Regions from separate parts of the Bradyrhizobium sp. 2TAF24 genome, predicted to be linked through region 3. Evidence: predicted binding sites of a transcription regulator. Region 3 holds the regulator's gene; each other region holds the start of a gene.
The links. The regulator PhoB, encoded in region 3, activates phosphate uptake and scavenging genes when phosphate is short. The targets are predictions, from matches to a motif close to TGTCATNNANCTGTCAT.
Positions count from the first base shown of each region.

Region 1 (10,720 bases), on a different contig from region 3:
CTGTTCGTGCTGTGGCTCGATGCGCATGCCGATTTCAACACGCCCGCGATCTCGCCGAGCGGCAACATGCACGGCATGTCGGCCGCCTTCCTCTGCGGTGAGCCGGGTTTCGAGAGGCTTCTTGACCATGAGCCCCGCGTGTCGATCGCGCCGGAGCGAATGGAGATATTCGGCGCCCGATCGATCGACGTCCTGGAACAGCAGCTCCTGGAGGAGCGCCGACTCCGTGTGATCGACATGTCGCGGATCGCGACAGCCGGTGTCTCGGACCTGATCCGGCAACTGATCGGGCGGGTGAAAGCGTGTAACGGCGTGCTACATGTCAGCTTCGATGTCGATGTTCTCGACCCGGTGCTGGCCCCGGGCACGGGCACGCCGGTCGCGGGGGGGCTTTCGGTCGAGGATATCTCTGTCGTGATGGCGGCTCTGCGGGAGTCCGGCCTGGTGCGATCGCTGGACGTGGTCGAGCTCAATCCTCTTCGCGACCGACGGCAGCAGACGGCCCGTCTCGTCCTCGATCTGCTTTGTAAGCTGCTTGGCTCGGCCGGAGCGACTGCGGCTGCCGACGTTATGGCGCAGATTCCCTAGCGTATTGTCGAGGAAACGGCCGCCGGTCCGCGTAAACAAAACGGCGTTGCCGATCAGGTGCTGGTCGTTTCCCGCGACTGCAGCGGATGGTGTGCGATGACGCGGAAGCGCGCGGTCGACGTCTCCTGGCGGAACACGGCCAGCCGGTCGATCGCGAGCGTCGCGCCGGCGTGCGTGTGCGCACGGGTCCGCTCGCGCAGGAGCTCCAGCACAGCCTCGCGGCGGTCCGCCGGCACACGTCCCGTCAGCGTCATGTGAAAGCGGAACTCGTCGTTCACGTAGGGATAGCCCCAGCGGTCGAGATAGGCGAGTTGACGTGCGCTGAGCGCGACCGGATTGCGGCGGGCGCGGTCTTGCGGGGTGAGCGGCGCACGAAAGCGATCGAATGCCTCGACGCAGGTCTGCGCCAGTTCCTGCAGCGCCGGCGATGGCTCATCCGGCACCAGAGCGATGAAGCTGCCGAGCGCGCGCGCGACAGGCCGGATTCGCGGCAACGGGCGTGTCGCGGTGACATAGCTCCGGGCAAAGTCCACGCACGCGGCGAGGAGGTTTGCTTCTGTCTCGCCGTCCGCCAGCGTGATCGGCGCCTTCAGCGTGGCGTGGAAGCCGTACTTGCGCGGATCGCGGGTGAGGTCGTGCCAGTCGGGCAGTTCGGCGATCACGTCGTCAGGAAACGGCCACTCCTCGCCGCTGAAGGCATCATAGCCGAGCAGCCCGGCGCCCAGACGATAGAGGTCGCTGTCGGGCGCCGGCACGAAATAGAGAGCATAGCGGGGAGGGCTGGTCATGATGGGTCCAGACACCAGAATAGAGCGTCGTCAGGCCGCCGCAACTGCCTTGCGTACCGGGGAAGTCCGCGACAACCGCTCTGGTTCGGTGAGCTGAACCAGCCGGCCGCCGGCGATCACCGCGACGATGCGGGGGCGCTGCGGGACCTGGTCATCGATGAGCAGGATATCGGCGCGCAGTCCTTCGGCGAGCCGGCCGCGGTCAGTGAGGCCGGCGGCGGTCGCGGGCGCCGATGAAATCAGTGCCCACGCCTCTGGCAGGGTCAAGATGTTGTCGGCAACCAGCCGGAACGCGGCCAGCAGGGGCGCCGGATAGTAGTAATCCGACGCGAGCACGGAGCAGAGACCCTTGGCAATCATGTCGGCCGCCTTGGTCCAGCCGGTATGGCTGCCGCCGCGCACCACGTTCGGGGCGCCGAACACGATATGGTCGCCGGCGTCCGCCGCCGCGCGGGCGGTTGCCTCGTTCACCGGGAATTCCGCGAGCGTGACACCCATCGTCCGGTAGGCGTGGCGCTGCTCCGGGCTCTCGTCGTCATGCGACAGCATGCGGATGCCGTGGGCGCGTGCGGTGTCCGCTAGCCGCGCGATCGATCCCGGCACCTCGTCGGCACGGGCCATCACGCCAGAAACCAGGTCGTCGAATGCAGCGTCGGACAGGCCGGTACGCTCCACCATGCGGGTGCGCTTGTGCGGCTTATCGAGGTTGGCGACCGTGGAATGCATATGGTCGTTGAAGGCGAGCAGGTCGATGCGCCCCGCGGCAAGCCATTGCGTGAGGACGGCCTCCGCGTCGAGGTTGTAGGTCTCGTGGCGCAGGTGGAAGCGGGTATCGGCGAACAGCCGCGGCCGCATTGCTTCGATCGCGCCGAGCAGGCGTTCGGCATTGTCGCCGCTGCGCAGACCCGGCTCCCACGACCAGGTGGTTGCGTGGAAGACGGTGGTCAGGCCGTTGCTGATGGCCTGGCGGTCGCTGTCGAGCAGCGCGACGTCGATCGGAAAATCGACCCCGGGCCGTGGCATCATCTGGCGCTCGAAGGCATCGCCATGGATGTCGACGATGCCGGGCATGACCAGCAGCCCGCTGGCATCGAGGTCGAGCGACGCGTGCGCGCCGCCGTTGCCGACGGCGGAGATCTCGCCGTCGGTGATCTGCAGGAAGGTGTCGAGGATGTCCTGTTGGACGAGGGCGCGGCCGCCCCGGATCAGCATGTCAGTCACGGTCAGGCAGGATGATGTTGGGTTGCGGGAGGGGTGACGGCACGCAGGCGCGCCTCGTACTTGTCGAGAAAGTCTTCAATGGCGAGGTGGCGAACGTCAGGCAGTGCGGTGCGCAGCGCCTCGTGCTCCCAGTCCCACCACTGCAGCGCGGCGAGACGCTCGGCGATTGCTTCCGGAAAGCTGTGGCGAATCACACGGGCAGGGTTGCCGGCGACGATGGCGTAGGCCGGGACATCCATCGCGATGTCCAGCAGCTGGGTGCGGGCGCCAACCTCGCAGTACGTGCCGAGACGACAGTCACGGACACTCGCCGACGGATCGACCAGCGGGGTAGGGGAGAGCGCCTTGGCGGCCATCTTGAAGTCTACAATCCTCGATTGAGCTCCTCGCGGAGCGTCGCTTTACTTCCATCGCTTTCATGACGGTGTCGTGACGACTGAGCGACCGTCAACCTGTTCCGCGTTGCGATAACGCGTCGCACACGGGCTCGCTGTCACACAACTGTAGAATCCCGGCGCTAGCGGTGGCGATGACGGAAGGAATTTTTGGAGTCTCTCATGTTGGTGGTGGATGGTTTGACGTGCCGCTTCGGCGACAAGCTCGCCGTGGACAATGCATCGTTCTCCATCGCGCCCGGCAGTTTCATCGGTGTGATCGGTCGCTCCGGCGCGGGCAAGTCGACGCTGCTGCGCATGATCAATCGCCTCGCCGAGCCGACCTCGGGCCGCATCATGTTCGAGGGGACGGACGTGACCGCGCTGCAAGGTCGCGATCTGCGCAAGTGGCGTGCGCGTTCAGCGATGATCTTTCAGCAGTTCAATCTCGCCGGCCGCCTCGATGTGCTGACCAACGTGCTGATGGGCCGCCTCGCCGACGTGCCGGCCTGGCGCTCGCTGTTTCAGCTCTGGCCCGACGAGGATAGGGCGATCGCGATGTCGGCGCTCGAGCAGTTCGATATCGCCACCCTGGCGGCGCAGCGGGCCGACCAGCTCTCCGGCGGCCAGCAGCAGCGCGTGGCCATCGCCCGCGCGCTGGTGCAGCAGCCCGACATCATTCTCGCCGACGAGCCAATCGCTTCGCTCGATCCGCGCAACACCCGGATCGTGATGGACGCGCTGCTGCGCATCAACAAGCATTTCGGCATCACGGTGATGTGCAACCTGCACTCGCTCGACCTCGCGCGGACTTATTGCGACCGGCTGATCGGCATGGCCGCCGGCCGGGTCGTGTTCGACGACGCGCCGGCAGCGCTGACCGATCAGATTGCCCGGGAACTCTACGATCTCGAAGCCGACGAGGTGATGGATGCGAGTCCCGCCGCCGTGCCCGCGGGCGCAACAGTTCCCGTTCCGCAGTTCGGAACGGCCGCAGCCTGAAAGCTGCGCGTGCAAGCCGGGCGCCTGTGAGCGGATCGGCCTGCGTTTCCTCGAAAGATCAGGAGAAGTCATGATCACCCGCCGTCTTATTCTCGCCGGCGCCGCGGCGCTGGCGATGTCGTCTGCTGCCTCGGCGCAGGACTGGAAAGCCAAGTATCCGGAGCTGGTCTTTGCCGTGATCCCGGCGGAGAACGCTTCGGGCGTCACCGAACGCTGGACGCCGTTCGTGAACTATCTGTCGAAGGAGCTCGGCACCAAGGTCACGCTGCGCATCGCCAATGACTATGCCGCGGTCATCGAAGGCCAGCGTTCCGGCAACATCCAGATCGCAAGCTATGGCTCGGCCTCGTTCGCGCGCGCCCGCCTCACCGGCGTCAAGATTGATGCCTTCGCCAACGACATCAATGCCGATGGCAGCACCGGTTATTACTCGGTGTTCTTCGTCAAGGCGACGAGCCCCTACAAGTCGGTGCAGGACCTCAAGGGCAAGAACCTCGGCCTCGTCGATCCGAACTCGACCTCCGGCAACAACGTGCCGCGCTTCGAGCTCGACAAGATGGGCATCACCGATGCCGATACCTATTTCAGCAAGGTGGTGTTCACCGGCAGCCACGAGAACGCGCTGCTGGCGCTGTCGCAGGGCACGGTCGACGTCGCGGCCAATCAGTGGACCAGCGATGACGACTCGACCCTGGCACAGATGCTGACCAAGGGCATGCTGAAGAATGCCGACGGCACGGCGCTGAAGAAGGACGATTTCCGCATCATTCACAAGTCGGCGCCGATCATCAACGGCCCCTACGCCTACAACTCCGATCTGCCTGATGACCTCAAGACCGCGATCGCCAAGGCGTTCCAGGACGCGCCGACCAAGGACAAGGCGGCGTTCGAGCGTCTGTCGGACGGCCAGAAGAAGGGCTTCCACCCGGCCACCACCAAGGACTGGGACGCCACCATCGAGCTGATCAAGTTCGTCGACAACCTGCGCAAGAAGAAGGCGTCTTGATCGTCCGTCATACCATCGGGAGCCGGGTCTTCGTGACCCGGCTCTTTTTATGGCCGGCAGTCGGGCCTGTCCCGCTGACGACCGCCGCCACTTCGGTGGCGATCTCACTGTCGCGCGGCCACTGACATGCCCGTCACCATCTCGCTGCTTCCTGACCAGCAACTGAGTGCGCTGAACGCGGCCTATCGCCAGGCCGTTGTCCGGAAGCGTCTGCGCTACGCCATTGCCGCCGTCGCCATGGTGGTGGTGCTGCTCGTCTCTGCCATCGGCGCAGAGGTCAATCTGCGCACGCTGTTCACTTATTTTGGCAACTTCTTCAGCTATTTCGATCGCATCTTCACGCTCGACAGCGGCGCACGGGTGTGGACCGATCCGGCCGAATGGCTGTGGGGCTGGCGCAAGTGGCTGTCGCTGCTCGGCGAAACGCTGTTGATCAGTTACGTCGGTACCGTCGCCGGCGCGTTCGTCGCCTTCCTGCTCAATTTTCTGTCCGCGGCCAATACGGCGCCGGCGCCGTGGGTCCGTTTCGTCACCCGGCGTGCGCTGGAATTCTGCCGCACCGTGCCGGACATCGTGTTCGCGCTGATCTTCGTCATCGCGTTCGGCTTGGGGCCGATGGCCGGCGTGCTCGCCATCGCCATCCACACGGCCGGCTCGCTCGGCAAACTGTTCTCCGAGATCGTCGAGAACGTCGACATGAAGCCGGTAGAGGGCGTGCGGTCCACCGGGGCCAACTGGGTCGCCTGCATGCGCTTCGCCGTGGTGCCGCAGGTGCTCGCCGGCTTTGCCAGCTACACGTTGCTGCGGTTCGAGATCAACGTTCGCGGCGCCTCGGTGATGGGCTTCGTCGGCGCCGGCGGCATCGGGCAGGAGCTCGTGGTCGCCATTCGCAAGTTCTATTACTCCGATGTGAGCGCCATTCTGCTTCTGATCATCCTGACGGTCTTCGTCATCGATATCGGCACGGGCTGGATCCGCAGCCATTTTCTCGGCCGGGAGCGGCGCGCATGACCAAGACGCTGGTTGTCGATCCCAAGGGGGATCCGCGGGCACGTTATCCCGAGCTGTTCCAGCGCTCGCTGACCGCGCGATTGCTGGTGCCGGCGCTGGCTGCCGCGATGGTCGCGCTGTTCATCTATGGCCTTGCGGTGCTGGACTTCTCGCCGGCACGGATGCTCGGCGGGCTGCATCAGCTCGGCTGGATCGTGATGATGATGGTCCCGCCGGATCCCGGCTCGTCGCTGCCGACCTATCTGGTCGCGCTCGGCGAGACGCTCTCGATCGCGGTGCTGGGCACGGTGGTGGCGGCCATCGTCGCGTTTCCGGTCAGCCTTCTGGCTGCGCGCAATGTTATTCCGTCGACGCTCTTTCGTTTCCCGGTCCGTCGCTTTCTCGATTCGATCCGCGGCGTCGACACCCTGATCTGGGCGCTGGTGTGGATCAACGTCGTGGGTCTCGGCCCGTTCGCCGGCGTGCTGGCGATCGCGGTGTCCAACTTCGGCATTCTCGGCAAGCTGTTTTCCGAGGCGATCGAGGCGGCCGACCACAAGCAGGTTGAGGGCATCAGGGCCTCCGGCGGCAGCAAGCTGCACGAAATCCGCTTCGGCCTGATGCCGCAGGTGCTGCCGGTGATCGCGAGCCAGGTGCTCTATTTCATCGAGTCCAACACCCGTGATGCGACCATCATCGGGATCGTCGGCGCCGGCGGTATCGGCCTGCAACTGGCCGAGCAGATCCGCGTTCTGGAATGGCAGAAGGTGTCGTTCCTCATCCTGATGGTGCTGATCGCCGTGGCGCTCATCGACTTCGTGTCGGGACGCTTGCGGTTCGCGATCATCGGCCGCCGCCCGGCCGTTTGAAGCTCAGGTATTCTCCACCAGGAACTCGACGCGTTCGGCGACGAAACGCGAATGCGAGGTGAGCAGGGGCTTGCCTTCGCCGTCGAGGTCGGTGCTGTCGACGATCAGGATCGGCCGGCCAAGGTCGAGATCGAGGCGGGCGGCATCGGCCGCGTCGACGATGGCGGCAGTCACGCGGGTGGACGCGCGACGATAATCACGAATGCCGAAATGGGCGAGAACCTTGGTCATCGAGCGCATCCGCTCGTATAGCGCGCCTGCGTCGGGGAACCGGTCCGCCGACAGCCAGGTCGTTCCGATGCAGATCGGCGTTTGATCGGCGAAGCGGAGGCCCTCGATGCGTGCCAGAGGAGCGCCAGCCTTGAGCCCGAGCAGTTTGGCGAACTCGCGTGTTGCCGGCTCGATGGTTGCGCTGATCAATTGTCCGCGCGGTTCGCGACCGCCGGCGCCGACAATCTCCGAAAAGCGCGTGCGGGACCGCAGCGGGTAGGCAAGACGTGGCGCCTCGACATAGGTACCGCTGCCGCGCTCGGCGCGCACGAAGCCGCGTTCGGCGAGCGCGGCGAGCGCACGCCGCACCGTATGGCGGTTGACGCGATAGGCTTCCGCGATCTCCATCTCGCCGGGCAGCCGCTCGCCTGCCGGATAGGTTCCGTCGGCGATGCCCCGTTCGATGGCGTCGGCGACCCGCCGCCAGAGGGCGACGCCGGACGCGGTGGTGTCGGTCATGGTCATGGCACGCGGCGGCTCCGCACCGCAAGCAAAACAGCTGTCGTCATCTACGGTCACTCTTACCCGAGAACCGGCGCGCCGCAAGCAACGGCCGCAAAACCATAGCTGAGAAATCATCCCCGCGTCACGAAACAGTCATGGACGGGGGCTATCAAGTTGTCTAGAAAAGTAGACAACTTGGATCGGGCCATGTCAAGCAGTCAGCCCCACGACGACCTCCAGTTGCAGAAGCGCCGTCAGTCGGCCATGGCGGTGCTCGCGCACAGCGATGTCGACGCGATCGCGCAGAAGCTCACGCCACTTGCGCTGCCAGCCTATGAAAACCTGCGTGAGGCCGAAAACGGCCTCGTGATGATGCGCGGCCGTGTCGGCGGCGATGGCGCGCCGTTCAATCTCGGCGAGGCGACGGTGTCGCGGGCGGCCGTGCGCCTGCCGAGCGGAGAAGTGGGCTTCGGTTATGTGCTCGGGCGCGACCGTCGCAAGGCGGAACTGATCGCGCTGTGCGACGCGCTGTTGCAGTCCGGCGCGCATGGCGCGGCCGTGGAACGCGACATCATTGCGCCGCTGCGGACGCAAATGCTGGACGCCCGGCGCGATCGGGCGGCAGAGACCGCGGCGACGCGTGTTGATTTTTACACCATGGTGCGTGGGGAGGGCTGACCGATGACGGTCGCGGAACTGCCGACAAAATTCGCCCAGCAGGTGCTGTCGGCACAATCGATCTTTCGCTCGGTGATGGACGCCATGGCGCGCCCCGGCACCCGGCATTGCGTATCGTGCGTCGCCGGTGCTCCGGCGCCGCTGATGCAGGCGACCGCAGCAATCGCGCTCACCCTGTTCGACCACGACACGCCGATCTGGCTGGACCCGGCCATGGAGGCGTCGTCCGACGTCGCCAAGTGGCTCAAGTTCCACACCAGCGCGCCGCTCGTCAGCGATCCTTCGATCGCCCATTTCGCGCTGGTCAGCGATATCGCCGCGGCGCTGCCGCTCGACCGCTTTGCCCTCGGCAGTGGCGAATATCCCGACCGATCGACGACGCTGATCGTGCAGGTCAGCCATCTCGGCCGCGGTCCAATGTTCGAGCTGCGCGGGCCCGGCATCGACGGCGCGACGACGCTGCAGGCGCCCCTCGGTGCGGATCTCGTCGCCGCGCTCGCGGTCAATCACACGCTGTTTCCCCGCGGGGTGGATCTGGTGCTCGCGGCGGATGACGCCATCGTGGCATTGCCCCGCACCACGCGGGTCGTTGCGAAGGAGAGCTGAGCATGTACGTCGCCGTCAAGGGAGGCGAGCGCGCCATCGAGAACGCCCATCGGCTGCTGGCGCATGAGCGGCGCGGCGATCGCGATGTGCCCGAAGTGACGCTGTCGCAGATCTCCGAGCAGCTCAGCCTCGGGGTGGATCGTGTGATGACCGAAGGCTCGCTGTACGATCGCGAACTCGCGGCGCTGGCCATCAAGCAGGCGCGTGGCGACATGATCGAGGCGATCTTCCTGCTGCGCGCGTTTCGCGCGACGTTGCCGCGCTTCGGCGCGACCGAGGCGGTCGATACCGGCAAGATGCAGGTGCGGCGGCGCGTGTCGTCGACGTTCAAGGACATTCCGGGTGGACAGGTGCTCGGGCCGACGTTCGACTATACTCATCGCCTGCTGGACCCGTTGCTCGCTGCCGGCAGCGAGCCGGAACAGCCCGCGGTCGCGGAAGCGCCGACCGCGCCGATGCCCCGCGTGACCGATATTCTCGGCCGCGACGGCCTGATCGAGGCTTCGCCAGCGGCGGAAGAGGGGGCTCCGGTCGGCGATCTCACCCGCGAACCATTGAATTTTCCCGCCGGCCGCGACCTGCGGCTGCAGAATCTGGCGCGGGGCGATGAGGGCTTCCTGCTTGCACTGGGCTATTCCACCCAGCGCGGCTACGGCCGCAACCATCCGTTCGCCGGCGAGATTCGCTTCGGCGAGGTCGAGGTCGAGTTTTTTGCCGAGGATGCCGGCTTCGTGGTGCCGCTCGGCGCCGTCGCGCTGACCGAGTGCCAGATGGTCAACCAGTTCAAGGGCTCCGCGACCGAAGCGCCGTGTTTCACCCGCGGCTACGGTCTCGCCTTCGGCCAGTCCGAGCGCAAGGCGATGTCGATGGCCTTGGTCGATCGCGCTCTGCGGGCGGGCGAACTCGGCGAGGACGTGGTCGCGCCGGCCCAGGACGAGGAGTTCGTGATGTCGCACTCGGACAACGTCCAGTCGACCGGCTTCGTCGAGCACCTCAAGCTGCCGCACTATGTCGATTTCCAGTCCGAACTCGGCCTGCTGCGCAAGCTGCGTCAGGAATTCGCCGAGGCCAACGCAACGGCCGACGTAGTCAAGGAGGCCGCGGAATGAACGCGCCCGCTTACAATTTCGCCTATCTCGACGAGCAGACCAAGCGGATGATCCGCCGCGCGATCCTCAAGGCGATCGCGATCCCCGGCTACCAGGTGCCGTTCGCCAGCCGCGAAATGCCGATGCCCTATGGCTGGGGCACCGGCGGCGTGCAGGTGACGGCCGCCATCCTCGGTCCCGATGACGTGCTCAAGGTGATCGACCAGGGGTCCGACGACACCACCAACGCGATCTCGATCCGCAAGTTCTTCGCCAAGACCGCGGGCGTCGAGACCACGACCCGCACCGCAGATGCGACCGTGATCCAGACGCGCCATCGTATCCCCGAGGAGACGCTGCACGCCGGCCAGGTGCTGGTCTACCAGGTGCCGATCCCCGAGCCGCTGCGTTTCCTGGAGCCGCGCGAAACCGAGACGCGTCGCATGCATGCGCTCGCCGAATACGGCCTGATGCATGTCAAGCTTTACGAGGATATCGCCCGCTTCGGCCATATCGCCACCGCCTACGCCTATCCGGTCAAGGTCGGCGCGCGCTATGTGATGGATCCATCGCCGACGCCGAAATTCGACAATCCGAAGATGGACAATTGCGCCGCGCTGCAGCTGTTTGGAGCCGGCCGCGAGAAGCGAATCTATGCCGTGCCGCCCTATACCGAGGTGGTATCGCTCGATTTCGAGGACCATCCGTTCACGCGCTATCGCTTCGACGCGCCCTGTGCGCTGTGCGGAGCGAGCGATTCCTATCTCGATGAAATCGTCACCGACGACAAGGGAGG
Region 1 covers NZ_JBFRFW010000002.1:66,035-76,754, reverse strand. The annotation lists gene rocF (arginase) at 1-588, shown strand, start outside; gene AB4Z37_RS03590 (DUF1045 domain-containing protein) at 642-1,376, opposite strand; gene AB4Z37_RS03585 (alpha-D-ribose 1-methylphosphonate 5-triphosphate diphosphatase) at 1,407-2,597, opposite strand; gene AB4Z37_RS03580 (hypothetical protein) at 2,600-2,953, opposite strand; gene phnC (phosphonate ABC transporter ATP-binding protein) at 3,155-3,973, shown strand; gene phnD (phosphonate ABC transporter substrate-binding protein) at 4,044-4,979, shown strand; gene phnE (phosphonate ABC transporter, permease protein PhnE) at 5,106-5,990, shown strand; gene phnE (phosphonate ABC transporter, permease protein PhnE) at 5,987-6,838, shown strand; gene phnF (phosphonate metabolism transcriptional regulator PhnF) at 6,842-7,573, opposite strand; gene phnG (phosphonate C-P lyase system protein PhnG) at 7,760-8,230, shown strand; gene phnH (phosphonate C-P lyase system protein PhnH) at 8,234-8,836, shown strand; gene AB4Z37_RS03540 (carbon-phosphorus lyase complex subunit PhnI) at 8,839-9,945, shown strand; gene AB4Z37_RS03535 (alpha-D-ribose 1-methylphosphonate 5-phosphate C-P-lyase PhnJ) at 9,942-10,720, shown strand, end outside.
Region 1: a site for PhoB is predicted at 7,693-7,709, ahead of phnG (phosphonate C-P lyase system protein PhnG). Genes of this name have one in related genera too.

Region 2 (10,720 bases), on a different contig from region 3:
CGATCGGCGCCGCATCACTCCAGGACATTGTCCGCCGTGCACCAGCTCGTGTCATTGACGCGTGCGCAGGCGTGGAAGACGCTCTTGGTGCACGCGCCGCCGCCGGGGCTCAGGCCGGGGATCGAGATCGTGCCGTAGGCTTGCCTGTCGGTGAACGGACACCAGGTGGTGTTGTCACAGGTATGCTCGGCGCCGCCGACCGGTCCCAGCGGCCGCCAGAAATAGAGCTCGATATGGGCAGGCACCCGGTTGCCCTTGTCGTCCTGAACCCAGGCTTCGTAGTCGTAGGTCGCCTGCACCACGCGGCAGGTGCGGCGCTGCCGATAATAGAGGTAGAGCGGTTTCGGCGCCGGCGGTGCGAGCTGCGGAAACTGGTGAAACAGGTCCGGTATCGACATCTCGTGATTGCGGGCGCGGGCCACGTCCCGGGCAATATCCTCGGGCGAGCGGGTGTCGTCGTCAGCGCCCGCGGCGCCGGGACCGCCCAGGATCGCGACCAAGGTGAGTACGGCCAGCCATCGTCGGCGCATGGACGATCCCCCAAGACGCAACGACGATAGGGGACGCCCGCACCCAAGTCCATCGGCCGCGATCCTCGGCTGGACGAGGGAGCTTGAGCGTTGGCCGGAGCGCGGTATTCGGTGCGGCGCGCCTGCATCCGGCCTGCCTTGTTGGCCATGGTCGCTCGGACGGATGGCGCGCGCAGCCGTCGCCGATGTGGCAAAACGTCAGATTGCAGTTGCGGCTGCTTGCAACGCGTGGGACGGTTCGGCGCGAATCCAGAGGGACAATGGACATGCCGGAGGCCGATCGCAGCGGAGCGCAACCGGTCGGCCAGGGGCCGGACGTTGCCTGGGGGATGTCGGGTGCGCGTGACCGCGGCGTGGGATGGGGAGCGTCATGATGTCCTTCATTGAACGCCTTGCCCCCTCGGCCTCGGATCTGGATGCCGGGATCGCCGCATGCAGCCGGCTCATCGCCGACAATCCCCAGAACGCCGGGGCTTATCGCGAACGTGGCCTGCTTCTGGCCCGCAGCGGGGATGACGATGAGGCCCTGGACGATCTGGACCGGGCGGTAGCGCTGGATCCGGCGGACGCCCAAGCCTTCGCCTTGCGCGGCTTGATCTGGGAGACCAGGGGTGATGTCCAGCGCGCGCTCTCCAATCTGAACATTGCGATCGGTCTCGCGCCTGACAGTAGCACCCGTTACAAGGCGCATCGCGATCGTGTTCTGGCGAGCGCGGCCATCGCGGGTGAGCGTTCGCCGCAGGCGGCCGATGCGCCAGCCGCCGCAACGCTGCGCCGGCCGGCAGCGCCGGTTCATGAGGCGGCAACGCGGAGCGGTCCGCCGCGCGGGCCGTCAGCCGATCCATCGCTCTCTCCGCTGATCGCGGCTTGCCGGCAGGCAGGGATCCATTCGCAGGATTTCGAGGCCTTCGTTGTCCGGAACGGCTTCGGGCCGTCCGCTGCCGGACTTGCGAAAGCGGTCCATGACGCCTTTGTCGCTGCGGTCGATGCGGGGGCGAAGCTGTCCGATCCGGATGCGCCCTGGCAGGCGGTGCGCGGACTGGCGCTCGATTTGAACTATCGGTCGTCGGCCGAGGCGGCCGTCGTCATCCTGGAGGGAATGCTCGCGGTCGCCGACCGCACGCCTCCGACGAGCACCTTGCTGGATGCGCTGAAGGCCGACAGGCGCGCCATCAGGCATGGCAAGGTGCAGGCCCTGCTCCACGGCGCGAATGCCGCCGGACGGTGGGACGAGGCCTTGGTCCATATCGATGAGTTGCTGTACATCGAAACGGATGCCGAAGAACGCGGCCGCCTCCGGATCTGGCGCAACGAGATCGCAGCGTGGCGCCGACGGCGAACGATGGTGCGCTGGGCCTGGGGCATCGGCATCGTGGCGATCGTGGTTGTCGCCAGCCTCCTCAGTCGCGGCCATCTGTCGTACTGGCCGGGCCGCACCAGTTCCTCGGTCCCATCGTCGCCTGCGCCGTCACCTGTCTCTCCCTGGCGGAACGGCGCCCCATTACCGTTGGCCCGGTGATCGATGTGCCTGGCCGTGCGGTTCTGAACCTTGCGCGCGGCCGTCCGCACCGAACCGCTCGCGCGCTGACGGGCAGCTGACCCGCGAAGGGGGCGGGCGGTCTTCGTCCAATTGTCACAGATGGTGACTAAGTGTTTGCCGCTCCCGGGCAACGGGGCGTTGGAGCACGGGACAGACTGCGGACGGATGCAGATCGCGCGGGGATCGCAAGCGCTGCCGCCGCAGCTCCTGGGTTGGGTGGCGGCGTTTGTTGTGATGATGCAGTGCGTTTCAGGTCTGCCGCTCCGCGCCGAAGCCGCCGACCGCCACAGCGCCAGGTTCGGTGCGCTGGATTTCCATATCGCGGCCCAGCCGCTGGCTGATGCGCTGGACATCTTCGCGCGGCTGTCCGGCCGGGACATTCTTTACGAAGGCGATCTGGCAATCAGCCGGCGATCCGCCGAGGTTGATGGCGTCTACACGCCGGCGATCGCATTGCAGATCCTGCTAGCAGGTACGGGGCTGCAGCCGGATACCAGAGACGATGGCTTTTTCATCCTGACGCGACAGGGTGTCGCGACACAGGACGGCGCCCGCAAGGCCGCCGGCGAGCGGGCCTATTACGGCCAGATCCAGGCGGCGCTGCGCCGCACGTTCTGCAGAGGGCCTGACCTGCCGGACGACAGGCGTGTCGCCGCACGGCTCTGGATCGGCTCATCGGGCGAGGTCCTCCAGGCCAGGGGCCTTGCCCCGGCCGATGGTGGGCATGATCGCATCGCGGCGCGGCTGCGCGGCGTGCGGATCGGGCCGCCGCCGCCGGGCTTCGCGCAGCCGATCACGATCGTGATCCAGCCCGGCGCGCTGGATGACAGGCGGGAATGTGCGGCCGCATCGCCGACTGCGGTGCCATGACGGATACCGGCCTGCAGGCTTTGCGTCAGCTTCTGGTGCTCGGCTATGATCAGCTGAAGGCGCGCCTGACGCAGCGGCTGGGATCCTCCGAGCTCGCCGGCGAGGCGGTGCAGGATACCTGGCTGCGGCTGCATCATGCCAGCAGCGTCGGGCCGGTGCGCAATCCCGGCAATTACCTTTTCAGGATCGCGCTCAATGTCGCGCGTGACCGTCTCGCGACGGACCGCCGCTATCAGACGCTCGAGCGGATCGAGGCGATCGATCTGATCGATGAGGCGGCGGGACCCGCGGATACGCTGGAGGCACGCTCGGAACTGGCGCTTGTCGAGCGGCTGATGGCCGAGCTGCCGCCGCGCCAGCGGCACATCCTCGTGGCGGCGCGGCTCGACGGCCTGCCGCGCAGCGAGATCGCGCGAAGGCTCGGCGTCTCACTGAGCACGGTCGAAAAGGAATTGAAATCCGCTCACGAATACTGTCTGTCGCGCATCAATGCCGGGCAGGGCCGATGATGCGGCACTTACACCACCGCGCGCATGATGCCCCTGAGCCGACGTCTCACGTGCCATGTCACGGCCATGACCGGGCGGACATCGATGGTTGACGACAAGGATCATGGTTTGAGCGCCCTGGACCGCGAGGCGATCGACTGGGTGCACCGCCTGGGCTTCGGTGAGGGACGCACGGCCGGGCTGCGCGCCGCGGACCTCGCGGCGGCGCGGCGCTGGCGCGCGCAGAGCGCGGCACATGAGGCCGCGTTCGCGCGGGCCAGTCGGCTGTGGCAGCAGTTCGAGCCGGCGGCGCGCCATCTCCGCCAGCGCGGCGAGATTTCGACCGAACTGCCGTCGCCGTCCCGTCGGATGACACGGCGCGCAATGATCGGCGCGGGCCTGGCAGCGGCGTCGGCCGCTGTCGCCGTTGTTCGACCGCCGCTCGACCTTTGGCCGTCGCTGGCCGAGTTCACGGCCGACTATCGCACAGGAACCGGCGAACAGAACCTGCTGGCACTGCAGGCCGGGGTGTCGGTGCACATGAACACGCAGACCAGCGTGGCGATGCGGCCGCCGCAGGCCGATGCAGACCGCGTCGAACTGATCGCCGGACAGGCCTCGTTCGTGGCGTCGGCGCCGATGGGACGCGGCCTGATCGTGCTGGCGGGGGGCGGCTCCGTGACGGCGACGAGCGGCCGCTTCGACATGCAATGCCATGACGGCGTGGTCCGCGTGACCTGCGTGGCAGGCGAACTTCGCGTCCTGCGACAGAGTGATGCAGCCGTCGTCGGTGCAGGCCAGCAGGTCAGGTACGATCGCGATCGTCTCGATCCCGCGACGTCCGCCGACGTCGAGATGGTGACCGCCTGGGAGAACGGCATGCTGATCTTTCGCATGACGCCCCTGGCGGAGGTCGTCGCAGAAATCAATCGCTACCGTTCCGGCCGCGTGATCCTGCTGGACCGTGATCTCGCCCGCAAGACCGTGAGCGGGCGCTTCCGGATCGATCGCATCGACGACATTTTGCCGCGCCTGAATCAGGCGCTGGGCCTGAAGAATCGAACGCTGCCCGGCGGGGTCATCCTGCTGACATGAAAATCCGCCGGAAACAGGCGGATAAAAATTTTTACGGTTTTGGCCGCCGCGATCGGTCTGGGGGGAGGTGCCGTTCATGCGCGCATGAATGGCGCCCACCTGTCAGGAGCCGACCATGTGTTCGATCGATGTGCTGGACTGTTCTCCCGTAACCGCGCCGGCGCGGGAGTCTGAAGAGCGCATTCGGTCGCATCGCAGGCGTCGTGCCCTGCTGGCCGGTGCCAGCAGCCTCGTCGTCGGCCTGATGCTGATCGGGAACGACAGCCATGCGGCGACGCTGAACGGCGGCAGTCCGCCGGTCTCCGCGCCGAACATCGCATCGGATGCAGCCGTGCTTGCGGCCCGGCAGGCCGCCGGAATGACGCAGCAGACCCAGAGCTCGATGCTGCGAGCGGTGCGCGCGATCCAGGACATGCAGGCGCTGCAAGGCGCCGCGCGCGCGGCGGCGCAAGGCGGCCAGGCTGCTGTGAGCGTGCCCAATGGCCTCGCCCCCGGCGGCTTGCAGGTGGCGCCGGGCGCCGTGGCCGGTTCGGCGCTGTGGCGCGGTGCCCAGTTGCCGACGCAAGGCGTCGATGCGGCCGGCCAGACCCAGGTCGGTATCCGGCAGACCGAGGCCCAGGCGATCCTCAACTGGAATTCATTCAATGTCGGCGCGCGCACCACGCTGACGTTCGATCAGCAGGGCAATGCCGGCTGGGTCGCGCTCAATCGCGTCACCGGCGCCACCGCGCCGAGCCAGATCCTCGGCAATATCAGGGCCGACGGCCAGGTCTACGTCATCAACCAGAACGGCATCGTGTTCGGCGGCGCCAGCCAGATCAATGTCGGGGCGCTGATTGCGTCGACCGCGCGGATCACCGACCAGCAGCTGCTTGGCAACGGCATCTATTCGGCGCGGACCGCCAGCAGCTATGTGCCGAGCTTCACCGCGGCCGGCGGCAAGGTCGTCGTCGAGGCCGGCGCCTCGATCTCCACTCACGCGCCGTCGTCGGTGACGGCGGGCGGCGGCTTCGTGCTGCTGCTCGGCAGCGAGGTCGTCAACGCCGGCTCGATCGCGACGCCGAAGGGCCAGGCCCTGCTGGCCGCCGGCGACGATTTCATCCTGCGGCCCGGCTACGGCACGCAGGGCAACCAGTTCTCGACCACGCGCGGCAGCGAGATCGCGCCGCTGCTCTCCGCCGGCAGCAGCAGCGGCCGCGTCAGCAACAGCGGCCTCGTGCTGTCGCAGCAGGGCGACATCACGCTGGCGGGCCGTACCGTGACCCAGAGTGGCGTGCTGGTCTCGACCACGTCGGTGAACCAGCGCGGCACGATCCATCTGCTGAACGCCGCGAGCGATGCGTCGGGGAGCGTCACGCTCGCGGGCGGCAGCATCAGCGCCATCCTGCCGGAGCTCGACTCCGCCGAGACCGCGCTCAATGCCAAGCGTGATGCGCTGATCGCCGCCTCGGGGCTCAACGTGCTGGCGACCGGCCAGTTCAACAACCTGTCGGTGCTCGCCGACCGGCTCGATCAGTCCCGGGTCGAGATCGTCACCGGCGGCGTCGCCACGTTCCAGGACAAGTCGCTGACCATGGCGCAGGGCGGCCAGGTCGCGGTCAGCGCCGGCCGCAGCATCTTCGCCGAATCCGGTTCGACGATCGACGTCTCCGGTGTGCAGGGGGTCGCCCGGCCGATGTCGGCCAACCAGGTGCAGGTCAACATCCAGGGCAATGACCTGCGCGACTCGCCGCAGAACCGCGACAGCGGCGCGCTGATCAACCAGAACGTCTGGATCGACATCCGCAACCTGGTGCTGGTTCCCGCCGGAACCGGCGGCTATGCCGGCGATCGCTATTACACCAAGGGCGGCCTGCTCGAGGTCGGCGGCTACCTCGCCAACACCGCGCACACCATCGGCGAATGGACCGCGGTCGGCGGCACCATCACGCTGGCGGCGCCCACGGTGGTGGCGCAGCGTGGCGCGCATTTCGACATCTCCGGCGGCTCGGTGGCGTATGCCGGCGGCAATATTCTCTCCAGCAGCCTGATCGGCAGCGACGGCCGGATCTATCGTTTCGACGATGCGCCGGCCGACATGAAGTTCATCGCCGTCGCCGGCGGCTTCGTCCGCACGCACATGATCCAGGGCCGCATCTCGCCGGCGCTGACCGAGGTCTGGACGAGCCTGCTCGGCCCGTCAGCGACATCGCGCTATGAAGCCGGCTACACGGTCGGCCGCGACGCCGGCCGGCTGATCCTGTCGTCGCCGACGGCGATCATGGAAGCCGATGTCGTCGCCGACGTGATCACCGGCCAGCGCCAGACCAGCGCCCGCGTCGCCGCGGCCGTCGATGGCTACAAGCAGACCCAGAATGCCGCGCCGCTCGCAGGAACGCTGGCGCTCGGCCAGTACACGGCGCAGGGCCGGACGGATCTGTTCAACACCGATGTGCGGATCGGCAGCATTGCCGACGTCTCGCCCGGCCTCGGCGCCGGCGATGGCACCCCGGCGGGCCGCGCCAACACCGCGTGGTTCGATGCCCGGCGTCTCAGCGACTATGGTCTTGGCCGCCTCGAGCTCGGCACCCGCGGCGCGATCGCGATCGAGGGCAACCTGACGCTCGCCCATGGCGGCGCCCTCGACCTGACCGCACCGGTGGTCGACATCAAGGCCCGAGTCACGGCCCATGGCGGCAGCGTCAGCTCCACCAACGCGTTCTCGTCGCAGGTCGTCGGCAATGTCTCGCTGCTCGCCGGCGGGGTGTCGTCGGTGGCGCTGCGTCAGGGCGCGGCCCTCGATCTCAGCGGGCTGTCGACCGATCTGCGCGCCGATTCCGATGCGCCGGGCCGTGCGGCCCGTGTCGATGGCGGCTCCGTGTCGCTGCAGTCGACGCGCGACGTCGTTCTAGAGCAGGGCTCGGAGATCGATGTGTCCTCCGGCGCCATCTTTCTGGCCAATGGCACGGTGCAGGGCGGCCGGGGCGGCAACGCCACGTTTGCGGCCAATGCCGGCGGTCTCGGCACGAGCGGCAACCTCACTCTCGGCACTGTGTTGCGCGGCTACGGCGTCAATGGCGGCGGCGCGCTGTCGGTGCAGGCCGGGCGTGTGGTCATCGGCGGCGCAGCAGCGCCGCAGGCGGGCACGCTGGTGCTCGATCCCAGCTTGTTCGCCAGGGGCTTCTCCAGCTACAGCATCATCGGCAACCGCGGCGTGACCGTCGCCGACGGCACCCGCATCGATGTCACCATGCCGGTCTACCGGGTAGCCGCCACCAACCAGGCCGCGGCCGATGCGGCCGCGCGGCTGCAGGTGTGGACGCCGCCGCTCTATCTGGAGAACGCGGTCACCGGTGTGCTGGTGCAGCGCAAGGGCGCCAGCCTGTCGCTGCAGGCCGGCAGCAATCAGGCGCTGGCGAGCGACCTGCCGCAGATGGGCCTGACGATCGGCGCGAATGCCGTGATCAATGTCGACGCCGGGCAGTCGATCGCGGTCGCCAGCGTCGGCCAGCTGACGGTGGACGGCGCACTGCATGCATCCGGCGGCAGCATCTCGCTGAAGACCGTCGATCTCGCCGAGATGCAGCAGGACCAGGTCGCGGCCGCGCCCAGCAGCCGGTCGATCTGGGTCGGCGAGCACGCCACGCTGGACGTGGCGGCGGTGGCTGCGACGGCGCTGGATGGCCGTGGGCGCCGCTATGGCCTGGTGCGCAATGGCGGCAGCATCGTCATCGGCGGCGAGATCGATGGTGCGCTGGGCCAGGCGACGGCCTCGAACAATTTCATCGTGGTGCGGCCGGGCGCCGTGCTCGACGCATCCGGTACCGCGGCGGTGCTGGACGTTCTCGGCCTTGGTGCGATCAATGTCGCCGGCAATGGCGGCAGCATCTCGCTGGCCTCCAACAACGGCCTCTATCTGGATGGCGCCATGGTGGCGCGCGCCGGCGGCGCCGGCGCGGCTGGCGGCAGCCTGAATGTTGCGCTGCAGATGCGTGAATACACCACGCTGTCGTATGATCCGGTCAACAATCCGCTGGCCGATCCGGCGGTGCGTGCGCAGCGGCAGGTGGTGCTCACCAATGCGCAGGGCGGACCGGTTCTCGCAGGTTCGCTGCAGGCGGGCGCGGCGGATCCGGCATTCGCTTACGGTTATGCGCGGCTCGGCGCCGACGCCGTTGCGCGCGGCGGTTTCGACAACCTGTCGGTCATGAGCAGCGCCATCGCCTTCGACGGACATGTGGCGCTGCATCTCGGGCAGAGCCTCAGCCTCTACAGCGACCTGCTGATGCCGGTTGCGGGGGCGACCCGCGATGCCCGCATCATTCTCGATGCGGCCTATGTGCGCCTCGGCCAGTCCAACTATGCCACGACCACGCAGATCCCCGGAAAGTCGCGCGCGCCGGTGTGGACGGCGCCGCCGACACGGCTCGACGTTCGTCTCGACGTCGCCGCCAAGCTGATCGACGTCCGCGACAGCGTCCAGGCGATGTTCGGGCTGACGCGCCTGCGCAGCGACGGCGATCTGCGCTTCCTGCAGGGCGTGCGTCCCTACGCGCCCCTCATCAGCACCTCGCTGATCAGCCCCGGCAGCATCACCCTACGCGCGGCACAGGTCTATCCGGCAACCGGCGTCGTCGCCCAGGTGCAGGCGGGTTACGGCAGTTCGAACGGACGTGTCGGCTATGATCCGGCGCAGGTTCTGCGCATCGAGGCGACCTCAGCCGAGGCGCCGCCTGTTCCCTATGCGGTGTTCGGCGACCTGACGCTGGCCGCCGCGGTCGTCGAGCAAGCCGGGGTGGTGCGTGCGCCGCTCGGCAAGCTGACCATCGGGACGGGGCAATATGACGGCTCGAACACCACCAGGGTGACACTGCTGCCGGGCAGCCTGACATCCGTCAGCGGCCGCGGCCTTGTCATGCCCTATGGCGGCACCGCCGACGGCCTGAGCTATCTCTACAATGGCAGCGAGGTCCGCCTGACCGGTGCCGGCGGCGCCGATTTCGTCGGCAACAGCAGCATCCTGCGGACCGGCATCGCGTTCGGCGGCAAGAGCGCGATCGTCGAAACCGGCGCCATCGTGGATCTGTCCGGCGGCGGCGTCCTGACCGGCGCAGGCTTCATCAGCGGCCGTGGCGGATCGGTGGACGTGCTGCGCACGGCGTTGCGCAACGTCAATCCGGCTTACGGGTTCAGTGCACCTGGCAATGCCGTGTACGCCATCGTCCCGAACTTCGGGGGCAGTTACGCGCCGGTCGCGGCCGATGCCGGCGCGGGCAATCCGCTCGTCGGGCGTCAGATCACGCTGGACGGCAGCGTGCCGGGTCTGCCGGCCGGCACCTACACGCTGATGCCCTCGACCTATGCACTGCTGCCCGGCGCATTCCGGGTCGAGATCGGCGCCGCGCAGTCGCGCGTTGCGATGGCCGGGGCCATGCCGCTGGGCAACGGGTCGTATGTCGCGTCCGGCCGCCTCGGCATTGCCGATACGGCGATCCGGGACAGCCTTGCCAGCCCGGTCGTGCTGACGCCGGCCAGCGCCGTGCGCAGCATGTCGCAGTACAACGAGACGAGCTATGCCGACTATATCGTCGCCGATGCGGCCAAGCGCGGCGTGCCGCGGGCGATGTTGCCGATCGACGCCCGCAGCCTGCTGCTGGATCTGAATCCGGGCGCCGGCCGCGCGGCCTTCCGTTTCGATGGCACCGCGCTGTTCGATGCGCTGCGCGGCGGCTATGGCGGGTCGGTCATGGCCACGACTGCGTCCGGCGGCGGCGCGGACATCGAGGTCGTCGCCGCGGGCGGCGCTGCGTCGGCTGGTTTCACCGGCGTGACCCTCGATTCGGCCACGCTCAATGCGCTCGGCGCATCGCGGCTGGTGATCGGCGGCATGCAGTACGTTCAGTATGGCCAGGGCGGCCGTCTCGTCGGTAGCTACGATCGCACGCCTTATGTCTATCTGCGCCAGGGCGCGCTGCTGTCGGCACCCGAAGTCTTCCTGATGGCCAATGGACAGAATAATGTCACCGGCAGCGGGATTGTCATCGAGCAGGGCGCCCGCATCAACACCATCGGCAGGGGCGCCGCGGCCTACGATTCGCGGAACGGCTACGTCTACGCCACCGATGGCAGCTACCTGATGGTCTCCAACGGCGTGCTCGACCTGGTGCCGAGCAGCGCCGTGGCGAGCCCGATCATGACCAGCGGCGTGCGCATCGGCG
Region 2 covers NZ_JBFRFW010000003.1:359,695-370,414, reverse strand. The annotation lists gene AB4Z37_RS07575 (hypothetical protein) at 15-530, opposite strand; gene AB4Z37_RS07570 (tetratricopeptide repeat protein) at 901-2,049, shown strand; gene AB4Z37_RS07565 (STN domain-containing protein) at 2,185-2,940, shown strand; gene AB4Z37_RS07560 (RNA polymerase sigma factor) at 2,937-3,449, shown strand; gene AB4Z37_RS07555 (FecR family protein) at 3,558-4,523, shown strand; gene AB4Z37_RS07550 (filamentous haemagglutinin family protein) at 4,768-10,720, shown strand, end outside.
Region 2: a site for PhoB is predicted at 2,151-2,167, ahead of AB4Z37_RS07565 (STN domain-containing protein). Genes of this name have one in related genera too.

Region 3 (10,720 bases):
CGAACGGCAGCTTCTGGTCGTTGTGCCATTCCTTCATCACCGCGAAGCGCGGGAACAGGCCGACCTTCATCGCCCGCGCAGCGCGGCCGATGATCCCTACCATCTTGGTGGCATCGGCCTCCTTCGCGGTGGTCGCCGGCACGTATTGCGGATCGACCAGCACAATGTCGGCGCCAATCGCCTGCAACTGATGAATGCCGTCCTCGAGCAGGCCCCGCGTGGCGTCGATGTCGCCGCCCTTCACCACGGTGTTGGTGCCGAGCTGCCAGATCACGAGGTCCGGCTTCTGCTCGATCACGCTGCTCTTCAGCCGGGCCATCATCTCCGGCGTATCCTCGCCGCCGATGCCCTGGTTCATCACCGTGATATCGGCCTTCGGGTAACGCCGCCGCAGCTGCTCGGCGAGACGGTTGGGATACTGGAAGGCCGGGGAGCTCGCGCCATAGCTCGCGGTCGACGACGAGCCGAACGCGATGATGGTGACATGCTCGCCGGACGCGATCTTGCGCGCCACATGCGGCAGCGTGGCCTCGAGCTTCACATCCTTGGGCGTTGCGCACGGCACGCGGCTGAAGACGTCGCCGGCGCTCCTGGCCACCGACCTCACCGCATCGATCGCCTTGCCGGTCACGCCCCTGGGGGCCGCAGGCGGCGTCTCCGGCCGCGCGGCCGCGACCTCGTTGCCGGCGGACGCATCCGATGCCCGCGCGCCGCCTGGCGCGCCCGCGAGCAGCATCGCGCCGATGGCGGCGCAACAGGCGCTCCGGACTGTCCAGGACAACGTCATCAGTGCTGAACCTTATCGGCGGGGGCCGCGGGGCCGATATGGGCCGTTTCGATCACAAACGTGGCGAGCGCCTGGCCGAGGCAGTCATGCACCCGCTTGGCGAGCCCGAAGCCATGGTGAGGGTTGAACAGGTCGAACAAGCCGTTCTCGTTCCAGTAACGCATCAGGGCGAACCGGTCGAACAGCGGCACATTGTGCTCCTGGGCGCCGACCCGCATGTTGTCGAGATACGGCGCCACGGTGATCATCGTTTCCATCCGGGGACTGTACTGCAAATTCATCAGCAAGACATCGGTTCCCGCGTTCTGGAGCCCGGTGACGCCCTCGTCTATTGCAGCGCGGAAATCGTCCGGATCGATGGAACGGACCGCATCCACGGTTCCTGTCTGCCAGATCACCAGGGTCGGCTTGCGCTCTTTCGCCAGTTTCTCGAGCCCTTCGGCGACTTCCGCCGCCGTCCGCTTGACCTGCAGTTCGGTGGCGACGCTGACCGCGACCCCCGGCAGACGCTCGCGCAGCGTCGCCTCGAGCCGCGCCGGATAGGAGGTTCCCATCCCGTCCGGCCCGGACAGCATCGAGGACCGGCTGCCGACCACCAGAACATCGAGCCGGCGCGGACCCGTCACCGCGTCCGCCACGCGGTCGAGCTTGCTTTCGCTCGACTGGAGGTATTCAGGAACCTCACACGCCGCAATCCCCTTGGCCTTGTCCTGGTCCGGCTGCGCCGCGCCAGGCTCTGCGGCCTTGGTGTCGGGCACCTTCGTCTCAGGCGCGGGCGCCACGGCGGCAGGCGCCTGAGGCTCCTCCGCCCGGGCCATCGAAACACAGACCGCCTCGCCGGCCATCAGCCCGGCCAGCAGCACGGTGGACATGATCCTGGAGCTGATCCTCACAACTCCCCTCCTGCCAGGTCGGCGTTTTCATCCGCGATCTTCGCGCGTGACCCGCTCTTGTCGGCGACATGCTTGTACCACGAAAAAACCCAGGCCGCGGCCGACATCACCACGATGCCGGCAACGCTGACGGCGAAATGCATCCAGGCGCCGCCGGCAACCTCCGCCAGCACGAAATGCCCGGCGAAGGCCAGGAAGACGCCGAGACAGAAAATCTCGAGCGAGTGCTGGCCGCACAGCACCAGCGGGCGCAGCCACCTCGACTTCAATCCGGGCCAGTCCTTGTGCAGGAAGCGCACCGTGATCGCGGCGAGGGCGAGAAAGTGTGCGAACCGCAGCACGTCCAGATCGGTCTTGTTGATCGGGTACATCCACTGTTCGAGCAGCCGCGGCATGAAGCGGCTGAGCTGCGGCATGTACCAGGTCAGCGTCACGCAGAACGCAAAGATAAGATATGCGAGCGAAATTCCAAGGGTGATGCGTGACGACAGGATGCGCGCCATGCGCTTGGCACCGCCGAGCGCGCACCAGGCGCCGAAAACGAAAAGCAGCTGCCAGGCGAACGGATTGAAGAACCAGACGCCGTTGGGGTAGGCCGGCAAGGCAAGATCATACTCCCAGGTCACGGCATAGAGCAGCACCGACAGCCCCAGCGCCACATCGGCCTTGCGCTGCATCAGCCACAGGATCGGTGGCAGGAAGACCATCAGAACGATGTAGAGCGGCAGCACGTCCATGTTGACGGGCCGGAACTTGAGCAGCAGCGCCTGCAGAATGGTGACGTCGGGCTGCTTGAGGAAGTCGAGAATGCCCATTTCCTCCGCGTAGAGCGGGTTCTCGAAACTGGTCGCCACATAAGAGATCTCGGCGAGGTAGATCGTGAACAGGAAGACATGCGCGACATAGATCTGCCACACCCGCTTGAAGATGCGGGCGCTGGCGACCACGAACCCGCGGTCCTGCATGGCGCGGCCGTAGACGAAGGCTGCGGTATAGCCGGAGATGAAGATGAAGATCTCGGTGGCGTCGCTGAAGCCGTAGTTGCGGATGGTGAACCAGGTCAGGATGTTCGGCGGCAGGTGATCGATGAAGATCAGCCACAGCGCGATGCCGCGAAACAGATCGAGGCGCAGCTCCCGCTCGCCGCCGGCATGCGCCGGGATTTGTTTGGCCGCCTTCGACGGCCGTGCAGCCGCGAGCGCGGCCGGATGGCCCTCCGTCGCGCCGCCGCCCGCGTCACAGGCCGGCTCCCGCAGCGCGGCCAGGGGCGTATCCTGCGGGACGTCCTTGGCGGGACCGGCAGTGTGGGCAGTAGCAGTCATTCGTATCCGCATCGAGCCGGCGGGTGGCCGCGCGCCCCGGATCCTTCCGAAGCAGCGAGCACCATCCCCGCGGAGTGTAAAAGGTCAGATCAGGCCGCGCAAACGATCCGACCCGGCATGAAAATGCTAGGCTGACAGTGCGGCAAAAAAGGAGCACGCTGGCCTCAGCGCGCCGGTGTCGCGCTCGAGATCGGACCTGTTGTACGAACCTGCTATTCAGACCCGCTATTCGGACCTGCCATCATGTACCGCGCCGTCACCCGCCAGATCGTCGTCACCGTGCAGCCGAACTTCATGCCGGAGCGGTCGTCGGTTGAGAAGAACCAGTATTTCTGGTCCTACACGATCGTCATCGTCAACGCGGGCCCCGAGACGGTCCAGCTCAAGACACGGCACTGGGTCATCACCGACGGCACCGGCCGCCAGCAGGAGGTTCGCGGCGAAGGCGTGGTCGGCGAGCAGCCGGTGCTGGGGCCGGGCGAACGGTTCGAGTACACCAGCGGCGTGCCACTGCCGACCCCGTCCGGCTTCATGACCGGACGCTACCAGATGGTCAGCGACAGCGGCGACCGCTTCGAGATCGACATCCCGCTGTTCTCGCTCGACAGCCCCAACCTCAAGCGCACCATCAACTGATGCTAGACGCCGGCCTCCGCCGGCGTGAAATCGTACACCGAGCTGCAGAATTCGCAGGTCACCACAACCTTGCCGTCCTGCACCATCTCCGCGCGGTCCTTCTGGTCGAAGCGCTGGAGCATCGCCGCGACGGCGTCGCGCGAGCACGAGCACTGCGCGTTGACTTCCTGAACCGGAAACACCCGGACGCCGCGCTCGTGGAACAGACGGTAGGCAAGGCGCTCGGCGGAAAGGTCGGGATCGATCAGCTCGACATCCTCGATGGTGCCGACCAGGGATTGCCCCTCGAGCCAGGCGTCATCCGGCTGCACCGCGTGGGGCTCGATCCCCTCCGGCGCATCGCCCGGATGCAGGTCGGCCTGGCGGATCCGTTCCGGGGCCTTGGGCAGAAACTGGATCAGCATGCCGCCACCCCGCCAGCGATGCCGTGGGCCGTCGCCATCACCACGCAGCTCCTCGCCGACCGCAAGCTTGACACGGGTCGGGATCTGCTCCGAGCGCAGGAAATACTCATGCGCGGCATCTTCCAGCGTGCCGCCATCGAGCGCGACCAGCCCCTGGTAGCGCTTCATGTCCCCGCCCTGATCGATGGTCAGCGCCATGTGGCCGCGGCCGAGCAGCGTGCCGGCGTCGCTCCCTTCGCCAAGGCGGTCCTTGTCGAAACGGGCATAGGCGCGCAGCCGGTTCGGCAGCACGAAATCGACGATGATCATCGACACCGGCCCGTCGGTCTGGGTCTGCAGCAGGAACCTGCCGTCGAATTTCAGGGACGAGCCGAGCAGCGTGGTCAGCACGATGGCCTCGCCTAGCAGCTTGCCGACCGGGGCCGGATAGGCGTGCTTGGTGATGATCTCGTCGAGCGCCGGCCCGAGCTTGGAGAGGCGGCCGCGCAGGTCGAGCGCCGCCACTTCGAAGGGGAGCACCGCATCATCGACCGGAGTCGCTGACGGCGCACGAACGTTGCCTTGGTCTGCCATGTCCCGTTGAGCCAACTCTTTGTTGTGCTGGAAACCCGTGTTGTGCTGAAACCCGTTGCCGTCGAGCGGCGGCCGGCCATCCTGTCCGGGCGGCGCACAGCGCGGCCGCCGGGCCACCCCTGACCGGACAGGGCCCATATAGGGATGCCGGGCGGTTACGCCAACCGTCGCGGGAACCCGAGATCCGCGCCGGGCCTCACGCGACCGCGTCGAAGCACCAGGCCAGGATGCCCTTCTGCGCATGCAGGCGGTTTTCCGCCTCGTCGAACACTACCGACTGCGGGCCGTCGATCACCTCGTCGGTGACCTCGTCGCCGCGATGGGCCGGCAGGCAGTGCATGAACAGCGCATCGGGCTTGGCCAGCGACATCAGCTTGGCGTTGACCTGATAGGGCCGCAGCAGGTTGTGGCGATGCTCGCCGTCCTTGTCGCCCATCGACACCCAGGTGTCGGTGACGATGCAGTCGGCGCCCCTGACCATGTCCTCGGGATTGCTGCTCAGCACGATCGGCGCGCTGGTCGCCTTGATCCAGTCGCGGAACCCCTTTTTCGGCGACAGCTCCGGCGGGGTGGCGATGTGCAGGTTGAACTTGAAGCGCTCGGCGGCATGCGCCCACGACATCAGCACGTTGTTGTCGTCGCCGGTCCAGGCCACGGTGCGGCCGGTGATCGGCCCACGATGCTCCTCGAAGGTCATCACGTCGGCCATCACCTGGCAGGGATGCGAGCGCCGCGTCAGGCCGTTGATCACCGGCACGGTGGCGTGGGCCGCGAGCTCCAGCAGCGCGTCGTGGCTGAGGATGCGGATCATGATGGCGTCGACGAAGCGCGACAGCACGCGCGCGGTATCGGCGATGGTCTCGCCGCGGCCGAGCTGCATCTCCTGGCCGGTGAGCATGATCGGCTCGCCGCCGAGCTGGCGCATGCCGACGTCGAACGACACGCGCGTGCGCGTCGACGGTTTCTCGAAGATCATCGCCAGGGTCTTGCCCTTGAGCGGCTGGTCCCAGGCCTGGTTGCTGGCCTTGGCGGCCTTCAGACGGGCCTTGATCGCCACGCTGGCGTCGAGCATCGCCCGCAGCTCCGTTGTCGGGAGCTCGGTGAGATCGAGGAAATGACGGGGCCGCTTGCTCATCACACGGCCTTCCGCTGCGAGGCGTCGAGAGACGCGCAGGCGCGCTCGAGGCGGGCCACGCCCTCGCCGATCTCGGCTTCGGTGGCGATCAGCGGCGGCAGAAAGCGCACGACGTTGTCGCCGGCGCCGACCGTGAGCAGCTTTTCGCCGCGCAGCGCCGCGACGAGCTCGCCGCTCGGGATCACCGCCTTGACGCCGACCAGAAGGCCCTCGCCGCGCACATCGCTGAGGATCGCGGGATAACGATCGACCACCGACGCCAGCTTCTGCTTGAGCAGCAGCGACATCCGTTTGACATGATCGAAGAAGCCGGGTGCCTGCATCACGTCGAGCACCGCGCCGGCGGCCGCGATCGCCAGCGGATTGCCGCCGAAGGTCGAGCCGTGCGTGCCCGGCGTCATGCCGGAGGCCGCATCGGCGGTGGCGAGGCAGGCGCCGATCGGAAAGCCGCCGCCGAGCGCCTTCGCGAGTGCCATCACGTCCGGCGTGACGCCGGTCCACTGATAGGCGAACAATTCGCCGGTGCGCCCCATGCCGGTCTGCACTTCGTCGAACGCCAGCAGCAGGCCATGCTCGTCACACAGCTGCCGCAACGCCTTGAAGAAGGACTGCGGCGCGCTGCGCACGCCGCCCTCGCCCTGCACCGGCTCGATCAGAATGCCCGCGGTGTGTGGACCGATCGCCTTGCGCACCGCCTCGACATCACCATGGGGGACCTGGTCGAAACCTTCGACGCGCGGGCCAAAGCCTTCGAGATATTTCTCCTGGCCGCCGGCGGCGAGCGTCGCCAGCGTGCGGCCATGGAAAGCACCTTCGAAGGTGATGATGCGGTAGCGCTCCGGGTGGCCTTTCGCCGCATGGTGCTTGCGCACCACCTTGATGACGGCTTCCATCGCTTCGGCGCCGGAATTGCAGAAGAACGCCACGTCGGCGAAGCTCGCGGCGCACAGCCGCGCCGCCACCTTCTCGCCATCCGGGCTCCTGAACAGGTTCGACATGTGCCACAGCTTGGTCGCCTGCTCCTGCAAGGCAGCGACGAGATGCGGATGCGCATGTCCCAGCGCGTTGACAGCCACGCCGCTGGTGAAATCGAGATAGCGCTCACCATCGGCGCCATGCAGCCACACACCCTCGCCGCGATCGAAGGCGAGATCAGCCCGCGCAAAGACCGGCATGAGATGGGACGACGCGTTGGTGCTCATGATGACCCGACAGAATGTTCGGCGGGAAATATCGACAGATCACGGTGCGAAACCCGTGAGACCGGACGATGCCCTGCCTGATGTGCTGGTTCCAGAAACAAAACGTGCCGCCTCGCGGGCAGCACGCGGCAACATTCTATTGGCGCCCCCCCGGCTGTCAACTCGGCAATGATTCCTAAAAGCCGCGGAAAAAGCGGTTTTTCGCGTTTCCAACGTAGAACATGTGGACGCGTCCTGCCCGACTCTTGCGCGTGAGTCACGGCATATTGTAGCCTTTTGACGGTCGGATACGACATCTCGTGCGGTAGATCTGATCCTTTTCGGTCCCTTGTGGCGGCGTACACGCTCGGTTGCGACCCATGCATCCGGCGAGGGCTAAAGGATTCTGCCAGCAGGGATTTTTTGAGACACAGCCGTCGCCAGCAGGCTCGTCCGTGGTGGCGCGACACGAAGGGATAGACTGCGATGACGGTAATGGGTTGGACCGACGATCGCGTGGAGCAGTTGAAGAAACTCTGGGAAGCCGGCCTGTCTGCCAGCCAGATCGCGGCGGAACTCGGCAACATCACCCGCAACGCCGTCATCGGAAAGGTCCACCGGCTCGGCCTGTCGGGCCGCGCCAAGAGCCCGTCCTCGGCGGCCCCGCGCCAGCGCAAGGCGCGTCCCGCCCAGCACATGATGCGGATTTCGCGGCCGATGTCCCGCGGCAACACCGCGCTCGCCCACGCCTTCGAGGTCGAGCCCGATCCGGTCACCTATGACAACGTTGTGCCGATGAGCCAGCGGCTGTCGCTGCTGGAGCTGACCGAAGCCACCTGCCACTGGCCGGTCGGCGATCCCGGCAGCAACGACTTCTTCTTCTGCGGCGGCAAGGCCCTGACCGGCCTGCCCTACTGCGCGCATCACTCGCGCGTGGCCTATCAACCGGCCAGCGATCGCCGTCGCGATCGCCGCCCGACCGGCAAATAAGCGACATGCGCTGAAAATCCGGCGCGGCCGCCGCGCCGGCCTTCCCGGCAAGCCAGCGACAAGCAAAACGGCGCCGCATCAGGGATGCGGCGCCGTTTGTCGTTGTGGAGAGAAACGTCGGCCTCTCGGCTACTCCGCCTTGGCGAAGCGGTCGTCGAGCGCGTAGCCAGCGCCGCGCACGGTGCGGATCGGATCCTGATCCCTGCCGAAGTTGAGGAGCTTGCGCAGGCGGCCGATATGGACGTCGACGGTGCGCTCGTCGATGTAGATGTCACGACCCCAGACGCCATCGAGCAGCTGCTCGCGGCTGAACACACGGCCGGGATGCTCGAGGAAGAACTCGAGCAGGCGGTATTCGGTCGGGCCGAGGTCGATCGGCTGGCCCGAGCGCGCGACACGGCGCTTGTCGCGGTCGAGCTCGATGTCGCCATAGGTCAGCACGGTGGCGAGCCGTTCCGGGCTCGCCCGGCGCAGCAGGCCCTTCACCCGCGCCAGCAGCTCGGGCACCGAGAACGGCTTGACGATGTAGTCGTCGGCGCCGGTGGCAAGACCACGCACCCGCTCGCTCTCCTCGCCGCGGGCGGTGAGCATGATGATCGGCAGCTGCTTGGTCTCGGGGCGGGTCCGCAGGCGGCGGCACAGCTCGATGCCGGACAGGCCGGGCAGCATCCAGTCCAGGACGATCAGGTCCGGAATGCGCTCCTTGAGCCGTGTGTCGGCCTCGTCGCCGCGCGCCACGGTTTCCACGTCATAGCCCTCAGCGTCGAGATTGTAGCGCAGCAGCGTCGTGAGCGCTTCTTCATCTTCAACAACCAGAATGCGTGCACCCATATCGGTTCCTTAGCGTCTCGATCAGTTGCCGGGGGTTGCGGTGGCGAACGCAGTCATGTCGCCCTTGGGGCGCGGATCCTGCATCTGCTGCCCTTCGACCATGTAGAACACGGTCTCCGCAATGTTGGTGGCATGGTCGCCCATGCGTTCGATGTTCTTGGCGCAGAACATCAGGTGGATGCAGAAGCTGATGTTGCGGGGATCTTCCATCATGTAGGTGAGCAGCTCGCGGAACAGCGAGGTGCAGATCGCGTCGACCTCCTCGTCGCCCTTCCACACCGCCATCGCCGCCGGCAGGTCGTGCGCCGCATAGGCATCGAGCACCGACTTGATCTGCGACTGCACCAGGCTCGCCATGTGCTCGAGGCCGCGGATCAGCTTGAGCGGATGGAAGTCGCTGTCGAGCGCGCTGACGCGCTTGCCGATATTCTTGGCGAGGTCGCCGATGCGCTCGAGGTCGGTGGCGACCCGCATCGCGCCGACGATTTCGCGCAGGTCCACCGCCATCGGCTGGCGCCGCGCGATGGTGAGCACGGCGCGCTCCTCGATGGTGCGCTGCAGCTTGTCGAGCTCGTTGTCGGCGTTGACCACGCGCTGCCCCAGCGCGATGTCACGGCGGATCAGCGCGTCGACGGATTCCACGATCTGCCGCTCGGCGAGACCGCCCATCTCCGCAACCATGCGGGTGAGCTCCTGCAGGTCCTGGTCGAAGGCTTTGGCTGTATGTTCGAAGGCCATCATATTCTCCCGCGCACGAGGCGCCTCAGCCGAACCGGCCGGTGATGTAATCCTGGGTCCGGCGATCCGACGGCGTGGTGAAGATCTTGGTCGTCGGCCCGAACTCGATCAACTCGCCGAGATACATGAAGGCCGTGAAGTCGGAGACGCGGGCGGCCTGCTGCATGTTATGGGTCACGATCACGATCGTGTAATCGTCCTTCAGCTCGTCGATCAGCTCCTCGATCTTGGCGGTCGAGATCGGGTCCAGCGCCGAGCACGGCTCGTCGAACAGGATGACCTCCGGCCGCACCGCGACCGTGCGCGCGATGCACAGGCGCTGCTGCTGGCCGCCCGACAGGCTGAGGCCGTTGGCGTTGAGCTTGTTCTTGACCTCGTCCCACAGCGCGGCGCGCCGCAGCGACTGCTCGACCCGGTTGTCCAGCTCGCTCTTGGACAGTTTTTCGTAGAGCCGGATGCCGAACGCGATGTTCTCGTAGATCGACATGGGGAACGGGGTCGGCTTCTGGAAGACCATGCCGATCCGCGCCCGCAGCAGATTGATGTCGAGGCCCGGCTCCAGGATGTTGGCGCCGTCGAAATTGACCTGGCCGCCCGCCCGCTGGTTCGGGTAGAGGTCGTACATGCGGTTGAGGATGCGCAGCAGGGTCGACTTGCCGCAGCCCGACGGACCGATGAACGCCGTCACCTTGTTCTCGTAGAGAGACATGGTGATGTTCTTGAGCGCGCGTGCCTCGCCATAGAAGAAATCGAGGTCGCGGATCGCGATCTTGTCCTTGAGCGATGACGTATCGAACGGCATGGACGTGGCTGACGGGGTCACGGTTGCCAGGGTCATTGAGTTTTCCTCGATCCGGCAAGCGCACGGGCGGTGATGCTGAGCGCAAGCACTGAAAGCGTGATGATGAGCGCACCGGTCCAAGCCAGCTTCTGCCAGTCCGCGTAGGGGCTGAGCGCGAACTGGAAGATGACGACCGGAAGGCTGGGCGTCGGTGCATTGAGGTTGATGACGGAAATCCCGGGGAACAGCGGCAGCGACACCGTGCTGAGGAACTGGTGGTTGAGCGCGGTGAACAGCAATGGCGCGGTCTCGCCGCTGACGCGGGCGACCGCGAGCAGGATGCCGGTGACGATCCCCGAGCGGGCCGCACGGTAGGCGATGCGCTGGATCATCAGCGACCGCGGCAGGCCGATCGACGCCGCCGCCTCGCGCATGGTGTTGGGCACCAG
Region 3 covers NZ_JBFRFW010000005.1:229,799-240,518, reverse strand. The annotation lists gene AB4Z37_RS10625 (SGNH/GDSL hydrolase family protein) at 1-787, opposite strand, end outside; gene AB4Z37_RS10620 (SGNH/GDSL hydrolase family protein) at 787-1,659, opposite strand; gene AB4Z37_RS10615 (OpgC family protein) at 1,677-3,002, opposite strand; gene apaG (Co2+/Mg2+ efflux protein ApaG) at 3,246-3,638, shown strand; gene AB4Z37_RS10605 (Hsp33 family molecular chaperone) at 3,641-4,615, opposite strand; gene argF (ornithine carbamoyltransferase) at 4,812-5,750, opposite strand; gene AB4Z37_RS10595 (aspartate aminotransferase family protein) at 5,750-6,952, opposite strand; gene AB4Z37_RS10590 (GcrA family cell cycle regulator) at 7,418-7,921, shown strand; gene phoB (phosphate regulon transcriptional regulator PhoB) at 8,051-8,752, opposite strand; gene phoU (phosphate signaling complex protein PhoU) at 8,774-9,490, opposite strand; gene pstB (phosphate ABC transporter ATP-binding protein PstB) at 9,516-10,292, opposite strand; gene pstA (phosphate ABC transporter permease PstA) at 10,325-10,720, opposite strand, start outside.